DNA from 4 places in the Bacillus paramobilis genome. Region 2 is predicted to be linked to each of the others. Evidence: a T-box and tRNA genes for the amino acid it is inferred to sense, from the RefSeq annotation. Region 2 holds a T-box; the other regions hold tRNA genes.

Evidence for each region. The T-box of region 2 lies ahead of thrS (threonine--tRNA ligase). A T-box ahead of a tRNA ligase gene usually reads a tRNA of that ligase, here a tRNA-Thr.
Region 1: it has a tRNA-Thr gene. The T-box ahead of thrS (threonine--tRNA ligase) is inferred to sense a tRNA for this amino acid. The anticodon was not compared.
Region 3: it has a tRNA-Thr gene. The T-box ahead of thrS (threonine--tRNA ligase) is inferred to sense a tRNA for this amino acid. The anticodon was not compared.
Region 4: it has a tRNA-Thr gene. The T-box ahead of thrS (threonine--tRNA ligase) is inferred to sense a tRNA for this amino acid. The anticodon was not compared.

The regions. Positions count from the first base shown of each region.
Region 1 is NZ_CP151108.1:5,130,980-5,133,153, reverse strand. Features, by position in the region: rRNA gene AABL52_RS26200 (23S ribosomal RNA) at 1-708, shown strand, start outside; rRNA gene rrf (5S ribosomal RNA) at 798-913, shown strand; tRNA gene AABL52_RS26190 (tRNA-Asn) at 923-997, shown strand; tRNA gene AABL52_RS26185 (tRNA-Thr) at 1,002-1,074, shown strand; tRNA gene AABL52_RS26180 (tRNA-Glu) at 1,096-1,170, shown strand; tRNA gene AABL52_RS26175 (tRNA-Val) at 1,176-1,251, shown strand; tRNA gene AABL52_RS26170 (tRNA-Tyr) at 1,269-1,352, shown strand; tRNA gene AABL52_RS26165 (tRNA-Gln) at 1,418-1,492, shown strand; tRNA gene AABL52_RS26160 (tRNA-Lys) at 1,498-1,573, shown strand; tRNA gene AABL52_RS26155 (tRNA-Gly) at 1,579-1,650, shown strand; tRNA gene AABL52_RS26150 (tRNA-Ala) at 1,662-1,734, shown strand; gene AABL52_RS26145 (glycerate kinase) at 1,850-2,174, shown strand, end outside.
Region 2 is NZ_CP151108.1:3,008,758-3,010,931, forward strand. Features, by position in the region: gene thrS (threonine--tRNA ligase) at 1-859, opposite strand, end outside; T-box leader at 904-1,126, opposite strand; T-box leader at 1,164-1,387, opposite strand; gene AABL52_RS15490 (pseudouridine synthase) at 1,512-2,174, opposite strand, start outside.
Region 3 is NZ_CP151108.1:603,410-605,583, reverse strand. Features, by position in the region: gene AABL52_RS03110 (sigma-70 family RNA polymerase sigma factor) at 1-516, opposite strand, end outside; tRNA gene AABL52_RS03105 (tRNA-Glu) at 728-799, opposite strand; tRNA gene AABL52_RS03100 (tRNA-Ser) at 805-895, opposite strand; tRNA gene AABL52_RS03095 (tRNA-Asn) at 902-976, opposite strand; tRNA gene AABL52_RS03090 (tRNA-Ile) at 984-1,060, opposite strand; tRNA gene AABL52_RS03085 (tRNA-Gly) at 1,071-1,141, opposite strand; tRNA gene AABL52_RS03080 (tRNA-Lys) at 1,155-1,230, opposite strand; tRNA gene AABL52_RS03075 (tRNA-Thr) at 1,241-1,316, opposite strand; tRNA gene AABL52_RS03070 (tRNA-Phe) at 1,331-1,406, opposite strand; tRNA gene AABL52_RS03065 (tRNA-Asp) at 1,420-1,495, opposite strand; tRNA gene AABL52_RS03060 (tRNA-Met) at 1,499-1,575, opposite strand; tRNA gene AABL52_RS03055 (tRNA-Ser) at 1,603-1,695, opposite strand; tRNA gene AABL52_RS03050 (tRNA-Ile) at 1,713-1,789, opposite strand; tRNA gene AABL52_RS03045 (tRNA-Met) at 1,794-1,870, opposite strand; tRNA gene AABL52_RS03040 (tRNA-Ala) at 1,889-1,961, opposite strand; tRNA gene AABL52_RS03035 (tRNA-Pro) at 1,976-2,049, opposite strand; tRNA gene AABL52_RS03030 (tRNA-Arg) at 2,060-2,133, opposite strand; tRNA gene AABL52_RS03025 (tRNA-Leu) at 2,137-2,174, opposite strand, start outside.
Region 4 is NZ_CP151108.1:4,756,252-4,758,425, reverse strand. Features, by position in the region: rRNA gene AABL52_RS24405 (23S ribosomal RNA) at 1-406, shown strand, start outside; rRNA gene rrf (5S ribosomal RNA) at 508-623, shown strand; tRNA gene AABL52_RS24395 (tRNA-Asn) at 632-706, shown strand; tRNA gene AABL52_RS24390 (tRNA-Ser) at 709-800, shown strand; tRNA gene AABL52_RS24385 (tRNA-Glu) at 818-892, shown strand; tRNA gene AABL52_RS24380 (tRNA-Val) at 897-972, shown strand; tRNA gene AABL52_RS24375 (tRNA-Met) at 997-1,073, shown strand; tRNA gene AABL52_RS24370 (tRNA-Asp) at 1,077-1,152, shown strand; tRNA gene AABL52_RS24365 (tRNA-Phe) at 1,162-1,237, shown strand; tRNA gene AABL52_RS24360 (tRNA-Thr) at 1,256-1,331, shown strand; tRNA gene AABL52_RS24355 (tRNA-Tyr) at 1,342-1,425, shown strand; tRNA gene AABL52_RS24350 (tRNA-Trp) at 1,433-1,506, shown strand; tRNA gene AABL52_RS24345 (tRNA-His) at 1,526-1,601, shown strand; tRNA gene AABL52_RS24340 (tRNA-Gln) at 1,665-1,739, shown strand; tRNA gene AABL52_RS24335 (tRNA-Gly) at 1,745-1,819, shown strand; tRNA gene AABL52_RS24330 (tRNA-Cys) at 1,834-1,904, shown strand; tRNA gene AABL52_RS24325 (tRNA-Leu) at 1,915-1,996, shown strand; gene AABL52_RS24320 (DUF3884 family protein) at 2,172-2,174, opposite strand, start outside.

The DNA.
Region 1 (2,174 bases), 2.1 Mb from region 2:
AATTCTAACCTACGGGTCTTATCGACCCGGGAGACAGTGTCAGGTGGGCAGTTTGACTGGGGCGGTCGCCTCCTAAAGTGTAACGGAGGCGCCCAAAGGTTCCCTCAGAATGGTTGGAAATCATTCGTAGAGTGCAAAGGCATAAGGGAGCTTGACTGCGAGACCTACAAGTCGAGCAGGGACGAAAGTCGGGCTTAGTGATCCGGTGGTTCCGCATGGAAGGGCCATCGCTCAACGGATAAAAGCTACCCCGGGGATAACAGGCTTATCTCCCCCAAGAGTCCACATCGACGGGGAGGTTTGGCACCTCGATGTCGGCTCATCGCATCCTGGGGCTGTAGTCGGTCCCAAGGGTTGGGCTGTTCGCCCATTAAAGCGGTACGCGAGCTGGGTTCAGAACGTCGTGAGACAGTTCGGTCCCTATCCGTCGTGGGCGTAGGAAATTTGAGAGGAGCTGTCCTTAGTACGAGAGGACCGGGATGGACGCACCGCTGGTGTACCAGTTGTTCTGCCAAGGGCATAGCTGGGTAGCTATGTGCGGAAGGGATAAGTGCTGAAAGCATCTAAGCATGAAGCCCCCCTCAAGATGAGATTTCCCATAGCGTAAGCTAGTAAGATCCCTGAAAGATGATCAGGTTGATAGGTTCGAGGTGGAAGCATGGTGACATGTGGAGCTGACGAATACTAATAGATCGAGGACTTAACCATATAATATGTAGCAATGTTATCTAGTTTTGAAGGAATATATATTAAAATTCCTTTTGACATTCTGAAAAGAATGTGTATAATGATAAAAGTCTGGTAATGATGGCAGAGAGGTCACACCCGTTCCCATACCGAACACGGAAGTTAAGCTCTCTAGCGCCGATGGTAGTTGGGACCTTGTCCCTGTGAGAGTAGGACGTTGCCAGGCTTGTATTATTCCGCAGTAGCTCAGCGGTAGAGCTATCGGCTGTTAACCGATCGGTCGTAGGTTCGATTCCTACCTGCGGAGCCATTATGCTTCCATAGCTCAGCTGGTAGAGTACTTCCATGGTAAGGAAGAGGTCACCGGTTCAAGCCCGGTTGGAAGCTTGGAAAAAGTTTTAAATTTTTGGCCCGTTGGTCAAGTGGTTAAGACACCGCCCTTTCACGGCGGTAACACGGGTTCGAATCCCGTACGGGTCACCACTTTTGGAGGATTAGCTCAGCTGGGAGAGCACCTGCCTTACAAGCAGGGGGTCGGCGGTTCGATCCCGTCATCCTCCACCATATATATTTTAAATGTCGGAGGGGTAGCGAAGTGGCTAAACGCGGCGGACTGTAAATCCGCTCCTTCGGGTTCGGCAGTTCGAATCTGCCCCCCTCCACCATTTTCTTTAAAATAACCTGAGAGGGTTTATTTTTTTGAAAAGATAACCATACTAGTAAATATTAATGGGCTATAGCCAAGCGGTAAGGCAACGGACTTTGACTCCGTCATGCGCTGGTTCGAATCCAGCTAGCCCAGCCATTTACGAGCCATTAGCTCAGTTGGTAGAGCATCTGACTTTTAATCAGAGGGTCGAAGGTTCGAATCCTTCATGGCTCACCATTTTCGCGGAAGTAGTTCAGTGGTAGAATACAACCTTGCCAAGGTTGGGGTCGCGGGTTCGAATCCCGTCTTCCGCTTTTATTAATAAGGGGCCTTAGCTCAGCTGGGAGAGCGCCTGCCTTGCACGCAGGAGGTCAGCGGTTCGATCCCGCTAGGCTCCATCTAATAGAAAAGCTTACATCATATGATGTAAGCTTTTTTTGTGTTTAAAAAGACAACTTTCATATTTATCATTTAAAATGGAGAAAATGCGAAAATAAAGGATGGGGGATAATTGTGAAAGTTGTTATTGCATCTGATTCATATAAAGAAAGCTTAAAAGCTATAGAAGTATGTGAGGCTATTGAAAGAGGTTTTAGAGCAATTTTCCCTAAAGCAGAGTATGTGAAAATACCAATTGGAGATGGAGGAGAAGGAACGGTTGATTCTCTTGTTGATGCTACAGGGGGAAGGATTATATCACTTCATGTGACAGGACCGCTCAGAGAACGTGTACAGGCCTTTTACGGTATGTCTAAAGATAAAAAGACAGCGTTTATTGAAATGGCAGCAGCATCAGGATTACAACATGTTCCGGTTAAAAAGCGAAATCCACTTATTA
Region 2 (2,174 bases):
TTTCTCTTAAAAATGCTTCTAATTCATTTCGGATAATCTGTCCTTTCGGTAAATAAAATGGCATTCCCGGAGCCTCTTCTGAAAACATAAATAACTCCAGCTCACTACCTAATTTACGATGATTTCTTTTTGCTGCTTCTTCAACGAAATGTAAATACTCTTCTAATTCTTTTTGAGAAGAGAACGCAACACCATATATACGCTGAAGCACTTGATTGTTACTATCACCTCGCCAATATGCACCAGAAACGTGAGTTAATTGGAATGCTTTCAAATATCCTGTTGACGGTAAATGTGGTCCTCTACATAAATCTACAAATTCACCTTGTTTATATAGTGTTACACTTTCCCCACTAGGAATTGCTTCTAACAGTTCTAATTTCAGGTGATCATTCATTTCTTGAAACAGTTTTGCTGCTTCTTCTCGAGAAACTTCAACTCGCTCTATTATTACATTTTCATTTATTATCTTTTTCATTTCTTTTTCGATTTTCGGTAAATCTTCTACGTTTACACTACTTGGAAGGTCCATATCATAATAAAATCCATTTTCAATAACCGGCCCTACACCAAGGTTTACATTGCCATACATTCTCTTTACAGCTTGCGCTAAAATATGTGCCGCAGAGTGTCTTGCAATTTCTACCCCTTCATTAGAATCTATAGTAACGATTTCTACTTCCGCATTTCCTTCAATATTTCGGCGTAAATCATATAACTGATTATTTACTTTCCCCGCTACTGCTTTCTTTTTTAAACTACTGCTAATGGATCCAGCAACTTCTTCTAAAGTAATTCCTTTTGCAAATTCTTTAACGCTACCATCTGGAAATTTAAGTTCAATCATTTGTTCTTTCATTTTTCATCTCTCCATTTCATAATAAAAAGCACACTCATCCCTAAAATAGGGACGAGCGTGCTTTTACCCGTGGTTCCACCCAGATTCCCATTGTAAATATACAATGGCTTCTTTTACGGTAACGTCGTTTACACGGCACTAGATACTTAATTTCCCCAGTGCAGCTCTAAGGTGGTAAGTTATTTTTCTGCGTTAGGAAGTTCTCAGCTTTCCTTCCTTCTCTGTATAACCGGGTAAAATAACTCGTGTCCTTTTCTTCGCTTATTATGAAATTGAATGCAAAAAAGCATATTCATCCCTAAAAATTAGGGACGAATATGCTTATATTCGTGGTTCCACCCAGATTCCCATCACAAAAAACATAATGGCTTCTTTTGCGATAACGTCGCTTACACGGCACTAGATACTTAATTTCCCTAGTGCAGCTCTAAGGTGGTAAGTTATTTTTCTGCGTTAGGAAGTTCTCAGCTTTCCTTCCCTCTCTGTATAACCGGGCAAAATAACTCGTGTCCTTTTCTTTGCTTTTATAAGTACATCCATTAATTGTTATTCACTATATCCTATTCATTTTATTATTGCAAGTGTTTAAAAAAGTTTTTTTATTTAATAGAAAAAGAAACCAAAATAGATTTTTGGTTTCCCCTTCTCAATTTTACCAATCTTGTGGTTCATAATTTAAGTCTGAAAATAGACGTCGTTTCTCTTTCTTCGATAAATCTCTCCACTGTCCAACAGGTAAATTATTCAATTCAATATTCATAATTCTCGTGCGTTTTAACGTGTATACTTGATAACCTAAAGCTTCACACATACGACGAATTTGGCGATTTAGCCCTTGTGTTAAAATAATGTTGAACTCATATTTTGATAACTGTGTGATCTCACAAGGAAGTGTTTTCGTTCCTAAAATCTTCACACCCGCTGCCATTTTTTCTAAGAAATCAGGTGTAATTGGCTTATCTACAGAAACGATATATTCTTTCTCATGTTTGTTTTCAGCACGTAAAATTTCGTTAACGATATCACCATCATTCGTTAACAAAATTAAACCGTCTGAGTCTTTATCAAGACGTCCAATATGACTAATTCGTAAAGGATGATTCACTAAATCGATAATGTTACCTTTTACAGCTTTTTCACTTGTACATGTAATACCTACTGGTTTATTTAAAGCAATATATACGTGATCTCGAGCAATACGAAGTTGCTCTCCATTTACGCGTACATCATCACCTGGATTGACTTGGTCACCAATTTTTGCAACCTTACCGTTAATAATTACTCTTCTCTCATTAATTAATTTATCTGCTCCACG
Region 3 (2,174 bases), 2.4 Mb from region 2:
TCCCTCCTTTAAAATGGGGCGTAAGGCTTGCTTTGCTCGATGTAATTGAGATTTTACGGTTCCTTCTGGAGAATTAAGAATCTCAGCAATTTCCTTAATAGATAAATCGTGATAATACCTTAATACAATAATAGTTTTGTAAGTAGGATCTAAGAAATTAAATGCCTCGATTAAATCCAACGATTGCTCTAATTTATTCATGCTCTCTTCTGTACATAAATTAGAAAACATTTCATCATTCGCAACAAATTGTCTAGAGGATTTTCTTACAAAATCAATGGATTTAAAAACAAGAATTTTAGTAATCCAACTTTGAAATTTCTCCGGCTTTTTTAACTTTCTCAATGAAAGATATGCTTCATAAATTGTTTCTTGGTATATATCCAGTGCATCTTGTTCATTTCTTACATAAGAATAGGCTGTTCGATATAGTTTTGGGCGAACAAAAGTAATAAGTTGTTCAAATGCTTGATCATTTCCTCTTGTTGCTTGTTTTACTAGATACGCTATGTCCATTTTTATTTCTTCCTCCCTTTACTAATATAGTCGAATGAGAGAATAAAAAGGTTGCAAAAATAAGTGTATATATATAAATCTCCTACAACTTATTACAATGATTACTATCAAGCACTAAAGCCACAAGAAATCCATAAAAAAAAGCAGACTATCCAAAGTCTACTTTTACACAACAAAAAAGAGATAGCAGATTATGCTATCTCTTTTAGTATGACCCGTACGGGATTCGAACCCGTGTTACCGCCGTGAAAGGGCGGTGTCTTAACCACTTGACCAACGGGCCAGTTCTGGCAGAGAAGAAGGGATTCGAACCCTCGCACCGCGTTCGCGATCTACTCCCTTAGCAGGGGAGCCCCTTGAGCCACTTGGGTACTTCTCTGTAATATGGCTCCGCAGGTAGGACTCGAACCTACGACCGATCGGTTAACAGCCGATAGCTCTACCACTGAGCTACTGCGGAACAATTATGGTGGGCCTAAATGGACTCGAACCATCGACCTCACGCTTATCAGGCGTGCGCTCTAACCAGCTGAGCTATAGGCCCATAATTGAAAAGCGGGTGAAGAGAATCGAACTCTCGACCAGAGCTTGGAAGGCTCTTGTTTTACCACTAAACTACACCCGCATTAAATTATAAATGGTGAGCCATGAAGGATTCGAACCTTCGACCCTCTGATTAAAAGTCAGATGCTCTACCAACTGAGCTAATGGCTCATTTTGAAAGTGGTGCCGACTAGAGGACTTGAACCCCCAACCTACTGATTACAAGTCAGTTGCTCTACCAATTGAGCTAAGTCGGCTTGCGATTTCAAAATGGTGGCTCGGGACGGAATCGAACCGCCGACACGAGGATTTTCAGTCCTCTGCTCTACCGACTGAGCTACCGAGCCTTTATGTAAAAAATGGCGGTCCCGACCGGGGTCGAACCGGCGATCTCCTGCGTGACAGGCAGGCATGTTAACCACTACACCACGGGACCATTTGGTTGCGGGGACAGGATTTGAACCTGCGACCTTCGGGTTATGAGCCCGACGAGCTACCGTGCTGCTCCACCCCGCGATGATAAAATATTTACTTTAGAAAAAATGGAGGAGGTAGAGGGATTCGAACCCCCGCGCGACTCTCGCCGCCTGTCGGTTTTCAAGACCGATCCCTTCAGCCGAACTTGGGTATACCTCCGAGATAGAAACGTCTAATGGTGGACCTTGTAGGACTCGAACCTACGACCGGACGGTTATGAGCCGTCTGCTCTAACCAGCTGAGCTAAAGGTCCTTTATGGTAGCGGCGGAGGGGATCGAACCCCCGACCTCACGGGTATGAACCGTACGCTCTAGCCAGCTGAGCTACACCGCCATAAATGATATTAAAAAGTGGAGCCTAGCGGGATCGAACCGCTGACCTCCTGCGTGCAAGGCAGGCGCTCTCCCAGCTGAGCTAAGGCCCCATGTTTTTGGAAAATCGGGAAGACAGGATTTGAACCTGCGACCCCCTGGTCCCAAACCAGGTGCTCTACCAAGCTGAGCCACTTCCCGTTAATAAAAGCGCGCCCGAGAGGAGTCGAACCCCTAACCTCTTGATCCGTAGTCAAACGCTCTATCCAATTGAGCTACGGGCGCATATGGTGCCGAGGGCGGGGGTCGAACCCGCACGGTGGTCA
Region 4 (2,174 bases), 1.7 Mb from region 2:
GGCACCTCGATGTCGGCTCATCGCATCCTGGGGCTGTAGTCGGTCCCAAGGGTTGGGCTGTTCGCCCATTAAAGCGGTACGCGAGCTGGGTTCAGAACGTCGTGAGACAGTTCGGTCCCTATCCGTCGTGGGCGTAGGAAATTTGAGAGGAGCTGTCCTTAGTACGAGAGGACCGGGATGGACGCACCGCTGGTGTACCAGTTGTTCTGCCAAGGGCATAGCTGGGTAGCTATGTGCGGAAGGGATAAGTGCTGAAAGCATCTAAGCATGAAGCCCCCCTCAAGATGAGATTTCCCATAGCGTAAGCTAGTAAGATCCCTGAAAGATGATCAGGTTGATAGGTTCGAGGTGGAAGCGTGGTGACATGTGGAGCTGACGAATACTAATAGATCGAGGACTTAACCATATAATATGAAGCAAATGTTATCTAGTTTTGAGAGAACATAAAAAACTTGTTGACTTTTAGAGTGAATAAGTTATAATAATGATTGTCTCAAAAGAATAATGTCTGGTAATGATGGCAGAGAGGTCACACCCGTTCCCATACCGAACACGGAAGTTAAGCTCTCTAGCGCCGATGGTAGTTGGGACCTTGTCCCTGTGAGAGTAGGACGTTGCCAGGCAATATTATTCCGCAGTAGCTCAGCGGTAGAGCTATCGGCTGTTAACCGATCGGTCGTAGGTTCGATTCCTACCTGCGGAGCCATTGGAGAGCTGTCCGAGCTGGCCGAAGGAGCACGATTGGAAATCGTGTATACGTCACAAGCGTATCAAGGGTTCGAATCCCTTGCTCTCCGCCATAGGATTTATAATATTTGGCCCGTTGGTCAAGTGGTTAAGACACCGCCCTTTCACGGCGGTAACACGGGTTCGAATCCCGTACGGGTCACCACTTTGGAGGATTAGCTCAGCTGGGAGAGCACCTGCCTTACAAGCAGGGGGTCGGCGGTTCGATCCCGTCATCCTCCACCATATAAATTATATAAGTAGTATCATCGCGGGGTGGAGCAGCACGGTAGCTCGTCGGGCTCATAACCCGAAGGTCGCAGGTTCAAATCCTGTCCCCGCAACCAAATGGTCCCGTGGTGTAGTGGTTAACATGCCTGCCTGTCACGCAGGAGATCGCCGGTTCGACCCCGGTCGGGACCGCCATTTTAATAAGGCTCGGTAGCTCAGTCGGTAGAGCAGAGGACTGAAAATCCTCGTGTCGGCGGTTCGATTCCGTCCCGAGCCACCATTTATCTTAATAAAATATGCCGGCTTAGCTCAATTGGTAGAGCAACTGACTTGTAATCAGTAGGTTGGGGGTTCAAGTCCTCTAGCCGGCACCATGTAAGTTTCGGAGGGGTAGCGAAGTGGCTAAACGCGGCGGACTGTAAATCCGCTCCTTTGGGTTCGGCAGTTCGAATCTGCCCCCCTCCACCATTTACATAGGGGCATAGTTTAAAGGTAGAACTGAGGTCTCCAAAACCTCCAGTGTGGGTTCGATTCCTACTGCCCCTGCCAAATATATTTACACAACATGGCGGTTGTGGCGAAGTGGTTAACGCACCGGATTGTGGCTCCGGCATTCGTGGGTTCGATTCCCATCAGTCGCCCCATTTTTATTTTAAAAATTACAAATAATCTAATGGATACTTACATATAATTAAGTAAGAATTCGGTGGGCTATAGCCAAGCGGTAAGGCAACGGACTTTGACTCCGTCATGCGCTGGTTCGAATCCAGCTAGCCCAGCCATTTTTGCGGAAGTAGTTCAGTGGTAGAATACAACCTTGCCAAGGTTGGGGTCGCGGGTTCGAATCCCGTCTTCCGCTCCAATATAATTTAATATGGCGGCATAGCCAAGTGGTAAGGCAGAGGTCTGCAAAACCTTTATCACCGGTTCAAATCCGGTTGCCGCCTTTTCTTTTGTGCCGATGTGGCGGAATTGGCAGACGCGCACGACTCAAAATCGTGTTCCTTCGGGAGTGTCGGTTCGACCCCGACCATCGGTATCATGAACGGCGTAATAAAAAATCTCTATACTAATTGTATAGAGATTTTTTGTGTTTTATTGGTGTGACAAAAAGTGTGCGGTGAGTAAACTAAGAAACATTAAAAGGATAAAAACAAACATTCATTTTTATCCTTTTAATTCCGGTATTCTATACAATATTCTCTTCAAGCACTCTA